Regions from separate parts of the Microbulbifer sp. JSM ZJ756 genome, predicted to be linked through region 1. Evidence: predicted binding sites of a transcription regulator. Region 1 holds the regulator's gene; the other holds the start of a gene.

Region 1 (7,720 bases):
CGCGCCAACCTGAAGGAGCCACGCATCCTGTTTTTCCAGGGAGACCAACCCAAGTGGCGCACGGAGTCACGGACCGGGGTGGCCTTTAACAATGGCGAACGGGTGGTCCTGCGTGGCGACGTGCATATCAATGAACTCCCGGAGCCCGGCGGCATCGTACTGGATACCGAGAAAATCACCATCAAGCCCCGCCAGGAATACGCGGAAACAGACAAACTTGTTACTATTGCCGCCGGCCCGAACCGGACGCAGGGAAAAGGCCTGCGCGCCTTCCTGAAACAAGACCGGGTAGAGATACTCTCCGAGGTGGAAAGCACCTATGAAACTCAATAACTTCCTGTGCGCCCTGGCAGCTACTACGCTACTGCTGCCGGGAATGCACGCCACAGCACTGCCGGCCGACCGCCAACAGCCGGTCAAGGTCAATGCGCAGAAACTGGAAGCCAACCGCGGCAAGAACCTGTCGGTCTACAGCGGCAACGTGGTCATCACCCAGGGCTCGCTGCAGATCCGCGCCGATCGCGTGGAAGTACACGGCAACCCGGAAGGGGAGATCCGCCGCGTCATCGCCACCGGCAATCCGGCCCACTTCCAGCAACAGATGCAACAGAGCCAGAACCTGGTCAAGGCCCGCGCGCGCCGCATCGAGTTCAAGGTCAACTCCGACGAACTGCAGCTGACTGGCAACGCCCACGTGGACCGTGACGGCAACACCCTGGCCGCAGAGCGGATCGACTATGACCTCAACAGCGAAAAAATGCAGGCCCAGGGCCAATCTGGCGACGGCCGGGTCGAGATGATCTGGAAACCGGAGCGCAAGCCCGAAGGGACAGCCCCGGCCGACAGCGCAGAAGATAACAAGGATTCGACGGAAGGCCAGTAACCCCTTCCCACCGGGGCCGCGCCTCGCAATCCCCAGATCCAGCGCGGGATGCCGCCACGGCATCTCGCGCCCAGCAGGAATTCAGTATGCCAACGCTACAGGCGTTACACCTCGCCAAACAGTACAAGAAGCGCAAAGTCGTACGGGACGTATCCGTCAGCGTATCGAGCGGCCAGGTCGTGGGCCTGCTGGGCCCCAATGGGGCCGGCAAAACCACCTGCTTCTACATGATCGCCGGCCTGGTGCGCGCGGACGCGGGCCAGGTGCTGATCGATGAAGAAGACATCACGCGGTTATCCATGCACGGCCGGGCCCGCAAGGGCATCGGCTACCTGCCGCAGGAGGCCTCGGTATTTCGCCGCCTCAGCGTCCGCGACAACATTCTCGCCATCCTCGAGACCCGCAAGGACCTTACCCGGGCGCAGCGGCAGGAGCGGGCCGATGAGCTGCTGAACGAATTCAATATCACCCATATCTCCGGCAGCCTGGGCATGTCCCTGTCCGGCGGCGAGCGACGCCGGGTGGAGATTGCGCGAGCCCTGGCCACCGATCCGGCATTCGTCCTGCTCGACGAACCCTTTGCCGGCGTCGATCCCATTTCGGTCAACGATATCAAGCAGATCATCCAGCACCTGCGCCAGCGTGGCATTGGCGTCCTGATCACTGACCACAACGTGCGCGAGACCCTGTCCATTTGTGAGACCGCCTATATCGTCAGCGAAGGCCACATCATCGCCGCCGGCGCACCGGATGAGGTGCTCTCCAACCAGCAGGTACGCGAGGTTTACCTGGGCCACGAATTCACCATCTGATGCGGACCGGGCGCCGAAAACCGTCCTAGGCAGAGGGGGCAATCTGCATATCTGTCACCTCCATCGCCGGCGGAGGCAATACGGTCATCATTTTCGGCACACTTATTGCTTGTAATCGCGCCCACAGCAGGTTAGTCTGCCGCCTTATCGAAATTCGGAAGAATATTTCGTTCTAGCGGTTCTCTACCCTGTATGAAGCAATCCCTCCAGCTCAAGCTCGGCACCCAGCTGACGATGACCCCGCAGCTGCAGCAGGCGATTCGCCTCCTGCAACTGTCGACGCTCGACCTGCAACAGGAGGTCCAGTCGGCCCTGGACAGCAACCCGCTGCTGGAGACCGATACCGGGGAGCATGGCGAACATGAAGCCTCCGCGGATGAGGCCAAGGGCGAGGATCACCCGACCCCCGGGCCCGATGACCGCACGGCCAGCGCCAGCGAATCCGGTACAGATGCCGCGAGCGAGAGCGAATGGAACAACGACATTCCCGACGACCTGCCGGTCGATACCCACTGGGATGACATCTACAGCGGTGGCAGCTACAGCGGCCCGACCGGCGAGGACAACCTGCTGGAGCAGCGCAATGCCACCTCCGAAAGCCTCCACGACCACCTGCTGTGGCAGCTGAACCTCACCCCACTCTCCCGGCACGACAAACTGATTGCTGAAACCCTGATCGACGCGATCGATACCCGGGGCTTCCTGCAGTCGCCACTGGCGGAGCTGGCCGAGGCGCTGGAGGTCGGTGAGGATGAAATCCTGGCGGTCCTGAAAACCATCCAGCAGTTTGAGCCCGCCGGATGTGCGGCGCGCGACCTGCGCGAGTCCCTGCTGCTGCAGCTGCTGCAGATGCCCGCCGAGACCCCCTGGCTCGCCGAGGCCCAGGCCATCGTCGACTTGCACCTGGACCTGCTGGGTAAACGCGACTTTCGCCAGCTGGGGCGCCGCACCCGGCTGAATGAGGCCCAACTGGGTGAAGTGATGCGGCTGATCCAGTCACTCAACCCGCACCCGGGCGAGGCCTTTGGCAGCGATGAGCCGCAATATGTCGTACCGGATGTGATCGTAACCCGGCGCCAGCAACGCTGGCAGGTGGAGCTGAACCCGGAAACCACCCCGCGCCTGCGCATCCATGCCGGTTATGCCTCCATGATCAAACGCGCGGACAACTCCGCCGATAACAACTTCCTGCGCGATCACCTGCAGGAGGCACGCTGGTTCCTCAAGAGCCTGCAGAGCCGCAATGAGACCCTGCTCAAGGTGGCCTCGAGCATCGTCGAGAAACAGCAGGGCTTTTTCGAGCAGGGCCCCGAGGGAATGAAACCCATGGTGCTGGCGGATATTGCTGAAACCGTGGGCATGCACGAGTCCACTATTTCACGGGTCACCACGCAAAAGTATATGTTCACACCCCGCGGGGTCTTTGAGCTCAAATACTTCTTTTCCAGCCACGTCAGCACCAATTCCGGTGAGGATGCCTCGTCTACCGCGATCCGCGCACTGATCCGCAAGCTGGTCGACGCCGAGCAGCCACGCAAGCCCCTGTCCGATAACAAGATCACCCAGGAGCTGGCCAACCAGGGAATCAAGGTTGCCCGCCGCACGGTCGCCAAATATCGCGAATCCATGGGCATACCCTCTTCCAGTGAGCGCAAGCGCCTGATCTGAGACCACTGCAGGCCCCGCCAACCGGGCCCTAGCGGCGCAACCTGACCCCATCGGAAAATACGGTCACCACCACTTGCCGGGCATGCAATCCCACGCGGCCCGCAACCAATACCTCAAGTTTGAGTGTATCCTTCCAATCTGGCGTACTTCCTAGTAGGGTTGCCGCCCTGACAGGGGGTGCTGCCGGTTCAAACCGCGCTTTCGATGCACTCGAACAGGAGAATTCCATGCAAGTCAACATCAGTGGCCGCCACCTGGAAGTGACTTCAGCCCTTCGCGATTATTGTCTCGAAAAACTGGATAAACTCTCCCACCACAATGACCTGATCACGACGGGACAGGTAACCCTGTCAATGGAAAAGAAAGAAATACAGCGCGCCGAGGCACTGTTTCACGTCAATGGGCGGGAGATCTTTGCGGATTCGGAAGCGGATGATATGTACGCGGCAATTGACGCCCTCACGGACAAGCTCGATCGCCAGCTGATAAAACACAAAGAGAAGTTGCGAGCCCATCGTTAAGCTATGACATTGGAAGCATTACTCTCGCCCAGCCTCAGCCTTTGCCGGGTGGCGGGCAGCAGCAAAAAGAAGCTCTTGCTGAATATTGCCCAGGCGATAGCCGAGCAGTATCCACACCTGGACGCAGACACGATTTTCAACCAGATGATCGCGCGCGAGCGGCTGGGCTCCACCGGCATCGGGGATGGTGTCGCCATCCCCCACTGCCGCCTGCCGGGCTGCCAGGAGGCCATTGGTGTACTGTGCACCACTGAGCCGGCGATCGATTTCGATGCTGCCGACCGCCAGCCGGTCGACCTGCTATTCGCCCTGCTGGTGCCGGAAAACGCGGAGCAGGAACACCTGGACACCCTGGCGGAAATCGCCGCCCTGTTTAACGACAGCAGGGTCAGGGAGAAGCTCCGCCAGGCGGACTCCAGCGACGAGCTCTACGCCCTGGCCATCGACAGCGCTGCCGCAGCCTGAAGCACACCAGCGCCGTCCCACTGCGATCCTTCACAAACATCCGTTATCGTTGTGCCGGACGCCGCAATGGCGGATCATTGGCCAATGCGACCGGGAGCCCGCCGGTAGCTCTTGCCCGGGCAGGTAGCAAACGGCCGGCAGTCGATCAAACATTACGAAACGGACCTCGAAACTTATGCGCCTGGTGATCATCAGCGGCCGCTCCGGCTCCGGCAAGAGTTCAGCCCTGCAACTGCTGGAAGACGTCGGCTTCAACTGTATCGACAACCTGCCCGCCAGCCTGCTGCCGGAGCTCGTGCGCAGGGTCCAGGAGCAGCCGCGTGTGGAGAGCGCCCGGCTGGCCCTGGGGATCGATGCCCGCAACCTCTGGCAGGACGTGCAACAGGCACCCCGGGTTATCGATGAATTACGCGAAAGCGGCATCCAGTGCGACGTCATATACCTGGACGCGCGCTCTCCCGTGCTGGTCCAGCGTTTCAGTGAAACCCGGCGCAAGCACCCGCTCAGCGACAACCGCACCCACCTGCTGGAAGCCCTGAACCGGGAAAAGGAATTACTGGCCCCGCTGGCCGGCATGGCCGACCTGGTGATCGATACCAGCAGCCTGAGCCTGCACCAGCTGCGCGACCAGGTTAAGACCCGGGTTGTCGGGCGCGACTCTCCTGGCATGGCGATCCTGTTCCAGTCTTTCGGCTTCAAGCACGGGGTACCGGTTGATGCGGACCTGGTGTTTGACCTGCGCTGCCTGCCCAACCCCTACTGGGTTGCCGAACTGCGCCATAAGACCGGCCTGGACCCGGAAGTGGTTGAATTCCTGCGTTCCCACGAGGAAACCGGCGAGATGCAGCGGGACATTACCAGCTTCCTCGGGCGCTGGCTGCCCTCCTACCAGCAGAGCAACCGCAGCTATACCTGTGTCGCTGTCGGCTGCACCGGCGGTCGCCATCGTTCCGTATACATGGTTGAGCAGCTGGCCAGGACGTTTGCCGGCCAATTCGATAATATCCAGGTTCGCCATCGCGAACAGCAGCCGTAACGTATAGACGGAGAACGCGACACCGCCATGCAGAAGTGCCGCCTGACCATCATCAACAAGCTGGGCCTCCACGCCCGCGCCGCCAGCAAGTTCGCGCAGACCTCAGCCCGGTTTTCCGCTGACATCCGCGTCCACTGCCAGGGCAAGTGCGTCGACGGCAAGAGCGTAATGGCACTGATGCTACTGGCCGCGGGCAAGGGAGTGGAACTGGAGCTGGAGGCCACAGGTGGCGATGAGGAAGCCGCACTGGAAGCCATCACCACCCTGATCAACGACCGCTTTGGCGAGGGCGAGTAATCCCGCGCCCACTGCCCCGCTGGCAGCACGGCACCGATAGGCATAAAATCCCCTCCCTGCGGCCCCCGAACGCCGCCCGACCCCGAACCTCTCAGTGCAGTAAGGAAACGCCGTGTCCAACCCGCCACCAGCTGAAATCCAGTTCCGCGCGCAGAACCAGCTCAGTGAGTTGTTTGCCGCCCTGGACAGTGGCACCGGCCGCGAGGTGCAGCGCATGCTGCACACCCTGTCGCCGCAGAGTATTGCCCAGCTGCTGGAAAGCTCCCCACCCCGGATTCGCCAGGTGCTCTGGAAACTGGTCGACCCCGAGGTCGAAGGCGAGGTGCTGCCCGAGCTGTCATACGAGGTGAAAAGCCAGATCCTCGCCACCATGGACACCGAGGAAATGGTCGCTGCGATGGAGGGCCTCGACGCCGACGACGTCGCCGATATCCTGCAGCAACTCCCCGAGCGGGTCATGGGCGAGGTGCTCGCCGCCATGACCGAGGCCGATCGCCTGCGAGTCGAGCGGGTGCTGGCCTTCGATGAGGAGACCGCCGGCGGCCTGATGGACACGGATACCATTTCCGTGCGTCCCAACCTGACCCTCGACGTGGTGTTTCGCTACCTGCGCCGCCACGAGCAGTTGCCGCCCTCCACCGACACCCTGTTCGTGGTCAACCGCAGGGACCAGTACATTGGCCTGCTGCCGCTCTCGCGGCTGCTTACCACCGATCCCTCGGTCACCGTGCGCGAGGTGATGAACACCGATGTAGAGCCCATTCCAGCGGACTTTCCCGATACCGAGGTGGCGCGGCTGTTTGAGAAATACGACTGGATTACCGCGCCGGTGGTGGATGACAACAACCGCCTGCTGGGGCGTATTACCATTGACGACGTGGTTGACGTGATCCGCGAGGATGCCGACCACTCACTGATGAGCATGGCCGGTCTCGACGAGGAAGAGGACACCTTCGCCACCGTGCGCCGCACTGCCCCGCGGCGGGCGGTCTGGCTGGGTATCAACCTGCTTACCGCCCTGCTCGCGTCCTGGGTCATCAACCTGTTCCAGGGCACCATCGACAAGGTGGTGGCGCTGGCTGTACTGATGCCCATCGTGGCCAGCATGGGTGGCGTTGCCGGTAGCCAGACCCTGACCGTGGTGATCCGCGGCATGGCCCTGGGCCAGATCGGGCGCAGCAACCTCAGCTGGCTGTTGACGCGGGAGCTCGGCTCCGCGGTGCTCAATGCGCTGCTCTGGTCCGTGGCAATGGCCGTGATTGCCGCCCTCTGGTTCGACGACATCACCATCGCAGTGATCATCCTCGCCGCGATGGTAATCAACCTGATCACCGCAGCCATTGCCGGCGCCATATTGCCGGTGGCACTGCGCGCCATCCGCATCGACCCGGCACTGGCCGGCGGGGTCGCGCTGACTACTGTTACCGATGTGGTGGGCTTTATGTCCTTCCTCGGGCTCGCCACCCTGTTTTACGCCTGAGCGCCCACCCGGCTGGTAGCGGATATAACCATGTACCGGCCCCGCGGCGCCTGAATTAGCTGGAATACCAGAATGCAAGAATACGACGATTTCGATGAGGACCAGCCCAAGAGCAAAACCCGGGTCAAGCAGGAGATGCATGAACTGCAGGACCTGGGGCGCCAGCTGACCGAGATGGGCAAGGCACAACTGGCGGAAGTGCCGCTGGATGAGGATATCCGCGAAGCGATCGCCACCCTGCACCGGATCAAGTCCAACGAGGCCCGCCGGCGCCAGATGCAGTACATCGGCAAGCTGATGCGGGGCGCCGACCGCGAAGCGATTGAGGAAGCTCTGGCACGCTTCCACGAGCGAGACCAGTTGCACGTACGGTTTGACCGTATGGCGGAGGACTGGCGCAAGCGCCTGCTGGACGATGGCAAACAGGCACAGAGTGATTTCTTCGACCAACATCCCCACGCCGACCACCAGCACCTGCGGCAGCTGGTGCGCGACTCCCTGCGCGAGCGGGACAAGCAGAAGCCCCCCACCCAGCAGCGCAAGCTGTTCCGTTACCTG
Region 2 (7,720 bases), on a different contig from region 1:
CCGGACCCCCGGATGAATCCCTCTGCCCATGAATGCCACTGAACGACGCGCCCTGATGGGGCTCGCCTCGCTTTACATATTCCGCATGCTCGGCCTGTTTATGGTGCTGCCGGTGCTGTCCGTGTACGGTGCCGACTACAGCCACAGCACGCCGTTCCTGCTGGGCATCGCCCTGGGGGCCTACGGGCTCAGCCAGGCCCTGCTGCAGGTACCGCTGGGCATCCTGTCGGATCGCTGGGGTCGCAAGCCGGTCATTTTCCTGGGGCTGGGGGTGTTTGCCCTGGGTAGCGTGGTGGCAGCCAATACCGACTCTGTTTACGGCCTGATCGCCGGCCGGGTGCTGCAGGGCTGCGGTGCCATTGCCGCCGCCACCATGGCGCTGATGGCAGACCTGACGCGGGACGAGAACCGCGGCAAGGCGATGGCGGCGATCGGCGCTGCGATTGGCATTTCCTTTATGCTCGCGGTCATGCTGGGCCCGGTACTGGCGGGGGCCGGCGGGCTGGCGGCGATTTTCTGGGTGACCGCCGTGCTGGCACTGCTGGGCATGCTGATGCTCTGGCGCCTGGTACCGACACCGGCAGCCGCCGCGCGGCCGGCGGTGAACCGTGCCGGCTTCCGGGAGCTGCTGGCCAGCGGCAATACCTGGCAGCTGGTCAGCGGGGTGTTCTTTTCCCATCTGCTGCTGACCGCCCTGTTTGTGCCGCTGCCACTGGTACTGGTGGAACAGCTGGGTGTGCCCGGCGCCGCGCACTGGAAAATATACGGGCCGCTGATGCTGGGCGCCTTCGTGGTGATGCTGCCCCTGATGCGCCTGGCGGAGCGCCGGGGCTGTGTCTCCCGGGCAATGGCGCTGGCCCTGCTGGGACTTGGGGGCGGCAGCGCCGCCCTGGTACTGCCGGTTGGCCCGGCGGGATTGCTGGCCCTGCTGGCGGTGTTCTTCATTGCCTTCAACCTGCTGGAGGCACTGTTGCCGGCCCAGCTGACCCGCACCGCCCCGGCCGAGTCCCGCGGCGCGGCCAGCGGCCTGTACGCGACTTTCCAGTTCCTGGGCGCATTTGCCGGCGGCAGCCTGGGCGGATACCTGTTCGGAGCCGGCGGGGCGCCCTCGGTTGCCGCGCTGGGTGGCGCGGTGCTGTTGGCCTGGGGGCTGCTGTGGTGGTTCCTGGAGGGGCGCCGGCAGCTGGCGCCCGGCTGAGCTGGGCACCCCGGCAGCGACTGTTGTATGCTGCTGGATAAAAATACACTGGTTGCAGGGGGCAACCTGCCGCTGGTGCCACGTTGGCGCCGGCGGGTGATAGGGACAGCCTGAGACTATTCAGACCATTTGATAATTGCCGCCCGGGGCGTACCGCGGGCGAAAGAGGAGAGGGCCATGGCCAAGGGTATTAACAAAGTCATCCTGATCGGCAATCTGGGCGCAGACCCGGAGACCCGCTATATGCCGAGCGGCGGTGCGGTAACCAACGTCAACCTGGCGACTTCCGAGACCTGGAAGGACAAACAGACCGGCCAGCAGCAGGAGCGCACCGAGTGGCACCGTGTGGTGTTCTTCAATCGCCTGGCGGAGATCGCCGGCGAGTACCTGCGCAAGGGCAGCAAGGTCTACATTGAGGGCTCACTGCGCACGCGCAAGTGGCAGGACAAGAACAGCGGCCAGGACCGCTACACCACCGAGATCGTTGCCAGCGAAATGCAGATGCTCGACAGCCGCGGCGGTGACCAGGGCGGCTACGGCCAGGGTATGGGTGGCCAGGGCATGGGTAACCAGGGCGGTTACGGCCAGCAGAACCAGGGTGGTTTCCAGCAGGGCGGCGACCCCTATGCACAGGGTAACCAGGGACGCTCTGCTCCCTCGCCCATGGCACCCTCGAACCAGCCGCCTTCCAATCAGCCGTCCCAGCAGCCGAACCAGGCGCCGGCCGGTGGTTTCGACAACAGCTTCGATGACGATATTCCCTTCTGATTCGCGGGTTCTGCGTGCCTGATTATCACACGGGTTACCAGCCGGATACCGTCGCCGTTATCGGTGCCGGCAACTACATCGATGCCCCGCTGCAGAAACGCCTGCAGCGGGTGGGCTTTCGCGTGCAGATGCTGGGGCCGGGTGAACTCGACCAGTTGCGCCCCGGCGCCCTGGTGATCAACGCTGCCTGCTGTGCCGGCAGTGAGTTCATGGACACGGCCCTGCAGGTCTGTCGTGAACTCGCCCGACGCGATGACTACAGCCACCTGGTGCATATCTCCTCTTACCGGGTTTTCGCCGGGGGTGCGCGCAAACGCTACGACGAGGACGATGAGCCCAATGCCGAGTCCGCCAGCGGCCGCCAGTGGCTGGCCTGCGAGCAGGCCCTGGCCGGTAGCGACAACCTCACGGTGCTGCGTTTCGGCTGGATGGTCGATCGCAGTGAAAATGCGCTGCTGGCGCGTGTGCTGCAAGCGCTGCTGGAGAACCGCACCATCGCCGTGGACGATGAGAGTCGCGGCAGCCCGGTGACGATCGCGGACCTGGTGCGGGTGGTGGTGGCGGTCGCCCAGCAGCTGGCCAGCGGCGCGCCGCGCTCCGGTGTCTACCACTATGGTGCTGCCGACAGTTGCACGGCGCTGGAATTCGCCCGCGAGGCGGTCGAGCGGGCCCAGTCGTTCCTCGACGAGGGCAGTGCGATCGAGCCGGAGCCCCTGGCGGAACCGGTGGGTAACCGCAGCGCGGTGCTCGCCTGCAGCAGCCTGCGGGACGTATTTGGTATCCAGCAGCGCAGCTGGAGGCAGGGACTTACCCGGCAGGTAGAGCTGTGGCTCGAAAGGCTCGGCAGCGGTCGCTGAGACACGGCGTGGCCACCCCCTTGCTTAAATCATGAAGGGGCGCGGCGGGGGCCGGCGGGTAGCCGGTTATCCATGGCACAAAAAAAGGGCGATCCATCCGGATCGCCCTTTTTATTTGCGCTGGCGGGCTCTCGCCCGCCCATCGCTCACACTTTGTCGAACACCAGGCTGGCGTTGGTACCACCAAAACCGAAGCTGTTGGACAGCACGCGGCGCAGTTCAGTCTTGCGCAGCTCGGTGACCAGGTCCATGCCCTCGGCCTGCTCATCACGGTTCTCCACGTTGGCGGAGGCGGTGATAAAGCCTTCCTGCATCATCAGCAGGCAGTAGATTGCCTCGTGCACACCGGCAGCGCCCAGGGAGTGACCGGTCAGGGACTTGGTGGAGGAGAAAGCCGGGGCCTGCTCGCCAAACACCTCGCGCATAGCGCGCAGCTCGGCCACGTCGCCCACCGGGGTCGAGGTGCCGTGGGTGTTGATGTAATCCACGCTGCCCTCCAGCCCATTGCCATCCATGCCGGCCAGGGCCTGTTGCATGCAGCGTACTGCGCCTTCACCGCTGGGGGCCACCATGTCGTAACCGTCTGAGGTGGCGCCATAGCCGGTCAGCTCAGCATAAATGGTGGCGCCGCGGGCCTTCGCGTGCTCCATCTCCTCCAGTACCAGGCAACCGCCGCCGCCGGCAATTACAAAACCGTCGCGGTCGGCGTCATAGGGGCGTGAGGCGCGCTCGGGGGTGTCGTTGTACTTGCTCGACAGGGCACCCATGGCATCGAACAGGTGCGTCAGGCTCCAGGCCAGTTCCTCGCCGCCGCCGGCAAAGACAATGTCCTGCTTGCCCATCTGGATAAGCTCGGCACCGTTGCCGATACAGTGTGCGCTGGTGGCACAGGCGGACGAGATGCTGTAATTCACGCCCTTGATCTTGAACGGCGTGGCCAGGCAGGCCGACACGGTGCTGCCCATTACCTGCGGCACCCGGAAGGCACCGACGCGGCGCACGCCTTTCTCCTTCAGGGTTTGCGCGGCATCGATAATGGCTGCGGTGGAGGTGCCGCCAGAGCCCATCACCAGGCCGGTGCGGGGGTTGGAGATATCGCTCTCCTCCAGGCCCGAGGTGCGGATGGCCTCCTGCATGGCGATATAGGCATAGGCCGCGGAGTCGCCCATGAAGCGCAGGTGCTTGCGGTCGATATGGTCCCTGAAATCGATCTCCACCGGGCCCGCAACCTGGCTGCGCAGCCCCAGTTCGCGATACTCCTCGTTGGCACGAATGCCGCTGCGGCCCGCTTTCAGTGAGGCGGACACGGACTCCAGGTCCGTGCCGATACAGGAAGTGATACCGAGTCCGGTGATGGCTACCCGTCGCATAAGTGGTCTCCAGTAAAGCTTTCCGGCAGTTTACGTTGTTATTGTGCCCGGAGTTTGGTTCCGGCCGGACTAAAAGTTGTCCGTACGGGTGAACAGGCCTACACGCAGGTCTTTGGCGGTGTAGATCTCGCGGCCGTCGACCGCTACCGAGCCGTCACCGATGCCCATTACCAGCTTGCGCTCTACCAGGCGGCTCAGCTGGATATGATAGGTGACCTTCTTGGCGGTGGGTAAGATCTGGCCGGTGAACTTCACCTCGCCGCAGCCCAGTGCACGGCCGCGGCCGGGATTGCCTTTCCAGGCCAGGAAGTAGCCGAGCAGCTGCCACATGGCGTCGAGGCCGAGGCAGCCTGGCATCACCGGGTCGCCGGGGAAGTGGCAGTCGAAAAACCACAGGTCCGGGTGGATGTCGAGCTCGGCAATCAGCTCGCCCTTGCCGTAGGCGCCGCCGTCCTTGGAGATATGGGTGATGCGGTCAAGCATCAGCATGTTGGGTGCAGGCAGCTGGGCGTTGCCCGGGCCAAACATCTCACCGCGCGAGCAGGCCAGCAATTCTTCACGGGAATAGCTGCTTTTCTGAACGAAATTACTCATTTTGTCCCCGTTTATTGGGTGTTCACGCCACAAAGACTGGGCGTTTTTGCAAGAGCGGGCATTCTAAAGTCTGGGGAAATGTTGTCCAGTCAGTCAGCGGCCTTTTTGTGACTGGCACGGGCCTTGCTGACTAAATCACAGGGTACAAACGCCGCAAATGCCCCGCTCAATAGTCGTACCTGTACCAGTTGGCGGCAGCGGCGGTGTGCGGGTGATCTGCTTCACAGTTCTGTGGTAACTTTCCAGTCCGCGCGGGCCCCGGGGCCCGCCATGAGAACAAGAAGTGCCAGAAAATGTTGGGGTCCAGATGCTGAAGAAATGTCTCTTTCCGGTAGCCGGTTACGGTACCCGCTTCCTGCCCGCCACCAAGGCAATGCCCAAGGAGATGCTGCCGCTGGTCAATAAACCGCTGGTGCAATACGGCGTGGAGGAGGCGATTGAGGCGGGCCTGACCGAGATCGGTTTCGTGACCGGCAGGGGCAAGCGGGCCATAGAGGATCACTTCGATACCAATTTCGAGCTTGAGTCCCAGATCGCCGGTACCGGCAAGGAGCGCTATCTGGACTCGGTGCGCAACGTCATTGACCGGGCCAGTTTCTCCTACACCCGCCAGGGTGAGATGCGCGGCCTCGGCGACGCTATCCTGCAGGGCGAGCGACTGATCGGCGATGCCGCCTTCGGTGTGGTGCTGGCCGATGACCTGTGCCTGAATGAGGAGCTGGGGGTGCTGGGCCAGATGGTGCAGCTCTACCAGCAGTTCCGCTGCAGCATCGTGGCAGTGGAAGAGGTGCCGCAGGACCAGATTCACAAGTTCGGTGTGATCGCCGGCAATGAGATCAAGCCCGGCCTGTACCAGGTCACCGATATGGTGGAAAAACCTGCCGCCGAGGATGCCCCAAGCAATATGGCCATTATTGGCCGCTATATCCTCACCCCGGATATCTTCGACCTCCTGCGCGAGACACCCCCGGGTAAAAATGGCGAGGTGCAGATTACCGACGCGCTACTGGCCCAGGCCCAGCGCGGTTGTGTGCTGGCCTACCGCTTCAGGGGGCGCCGTTTCGATTGTGGCTCCGTCGACGGGTTTGTCGAGGCCACCAACCACGTCTACCAGAATATCTACCTGCCCGGCCAGGCGGGCGGGAACTGAGAACAAAACAACCAATCAGCGTAACCAGGAAACACTGTTACCCATGACCGAACTGACCTGTTTCAAGGCCTATGACCTGCGGGGCCGCGTGCCCGACGAACTGAATGTGGATATTGCCTACCGGGTGGGCCGCGCCTTTGCGCAATTCCTTGACGCCCGGCGCGTGGTGGTCGGGCACGATATCCGGCTGACCAGTGGCGAGCTGACCGACGCCCTCGCCAATGGGCTGCGCGATGCCGGTGCGGACGTCTTCCATATTGGTGAGTGCGGTACTGAGGAAATCTATTTCGCGACCTTCCACGGGGATTTCGATGGCGGTATCTGTGTCACCGCCAGCCACAACCCGATGGATTACAACGGCATGAAGTTTGTGCGCTCGGGCAGCCGTCCCATCAGTGGCGATACCGGCCTGAAGGATATCAAGCGCCTGGCGGAAGAGAACGACTTCCCGCCGGTGGGCAAGCGTGGCGAGCTGCAGCCTTACGATCACCGTGCCGATTTCGTCAATCACCTGCTGGGCTATGTCGACACCGCTGAGCTGAAGCCGCTCAAGCTGGTGGTCAATGCCGGCAACGGCGGTGCCGGTGCTGTAGTGGATGCACTGGCGCCGCACCTGCCGCTTGAATTTGTACGTGTCCATCACGAGCCCGATGGGACTTTCCCCAATGGCATTCCCAACCCGATCCTGCCCGAGAACCGGGAGTCCACCTCCCGCGCGGTGAAGGAGAGTGGCGCTGATTTCGGTATTGCCTGGGATGGCGATTTCGACCGCTGTTTCTTCTTCGATGAGAACGGTGAGTTCATTGAGGGTTATTACGTAGTGGGCCTGCTGGCAGAGGCCTTCCTGCTCAAGGACGGCCGGACTGCTGCCGGTGGCGAGAAGACCAGGATCGTGCATGACCCGCGCCTGACCTGGAACACCGAAGATATCGTCGCTGCGGCCGGCGGCGAGCCGGTGCAGAGCAAGACCGGCCATGCGTTTATCAAGGAGCGCATGCGCAAGGAGGACGCCATCTACGGTGGCGAAATGAGCGCGCACCACTATTTCCGCGATTTCGCCTACTGCGACAGCGGCATGATCCCGTGGCTGCTGGTGGCCGAGCTGGTGAGCCGCAGCGGCAAGTCGCTGTCACAGCTGGTGGGCGAGCGCATGGCGGCCTTCCCCTGTTCCGGTGAAATCAACTCCAAGGTCGAGGACCCGGCGGCGCTGCTGGAAAAGGCCGAGGCGCAGTACGGGCCCGGCGCGGAGAGTGTGGAGCACGTGGACGGCCTGAGCGTGGCGTTTGCCGACTGGCGCTTCAACCTGCGCATGTCCAATACCGAGCCGGTGGTGCGCCTGAACGTCGAATCCCGTGGGGACGAGGCATTGATGAAGGAAAAGACCGCGGAGCTGCTGCAGCTGATCCGCGGTTGATCGGCATCCGGCAGTAGCGGTAGGGGCGAACCTTGTGTTCGCCCTTTCTGTTTGGGGTGTATTAAGGGCCTTTCTCCGCCCGCCCCTCGCCGATACCGGCCTGGTGCCGGGCTAACACTGGGTTCGCACCAGCGGGCCAGGTGTCAGACAGTGCGTTCCACGGCAAAGCTCGCGAGCTGCTGCAGCGCGGTTTTCTGCTCGCTTTCGGGAAGGATGGCCAGCTGGTCCCGCGCGTCATCCACCGCCGCCCGTGCACGCTCCATGGTGTAATCCAGCGCGCCGCACTCCTCGATGGCCGCGACGATTTCTCCCAGTTTGTCCGCGCTGCGTTGTTCGATGGCCCCGCGTACCAGCGCCGCCTGGGCTTCG

The links. The regulator sigma-54, encoded in region 1, starts transcription at its own class of promoters, with help from an activator protein. The targets are predictions, from matches to a motif close to TGGCACANNNNTTGCNNT.
Region 2: the regulator sigma-54 is predicted to act here: its motif matches at 4,900-4,917, upstream of galU (UTP--glucose-1-phosphate uridylyltransferase GalU).

Annotation. Positions count from the first base shown of each region.
Region 1 covers NZ_JBISER010000009.1:207,992-215,711, forward strand. The annotation lists gene lptC (LPS export ABC transporter periplasmic protein LptC) at 1-333, shown strand, start outside; gene lptA (lipopolysaccharide transport periplasmic protein LptA) at 320-883, shown strand; gene lptB (LPS export ABC transporter ATP-binding protein) at 970-1,695, shown strand; gene ACH6CX_RS15180 (RNA polymerase factor sigma-54) at 1,888-3,363, shown strand; gene hpf (ribosome hibernation-promoting factor, HPF/YfiA family) at 3,591-3,884, shown strand; gene ptsN (PTS IIA-like nitrogen regulatory protein PtsN) at 3,888-4,349, shown strand; gene rapZ (RNase adapter RapZ) at 4,525-5,385, shown strand; gene ACH6CX_RS15200 (HPr family phosphocarrier protein) at 5,413-5,682, shown strand; gene mgtE (magnesium transporter) at 5,795-7,162, shown strand; gene yjgA (ribosome biogenesis factor YjgA) at 7,235-7,720, shown strand, end outside.
Region 2 covers NZ_JBISER010000013.1:28,431-36,150, forward strand. The annotation lists gene ACH6CX_RS17335 (MFS transporter) at 29-1,198, shown strand; gene ssb (single-stranded DNA-binding protein) at 1,376-1,966, shown strand; gene ACH6CX_RS17345 (sugar nucleotide-binding protein) at 1,981-2,823, shown strand; gene fabB (beta-ketoacyl-ACP synthase I) at 2,970-4,193, opposite strand; gene fabA (3-hydroxyacyl-[acyl-carrier-protein] dehydratase FabA) at 4,263-4,787, opposite strand; gene galU (UTP--glucose-1-phosphate uridylyltransferase GalU) at 5,095-5,937, shown strand; gene ACH6CX_RS17365 (phosphomannomutase) at 5,981-7,351, shown strand; gene ispB (octaprenyl diphosphate synthase) at 7,495-7,720, opposite strand, start outside.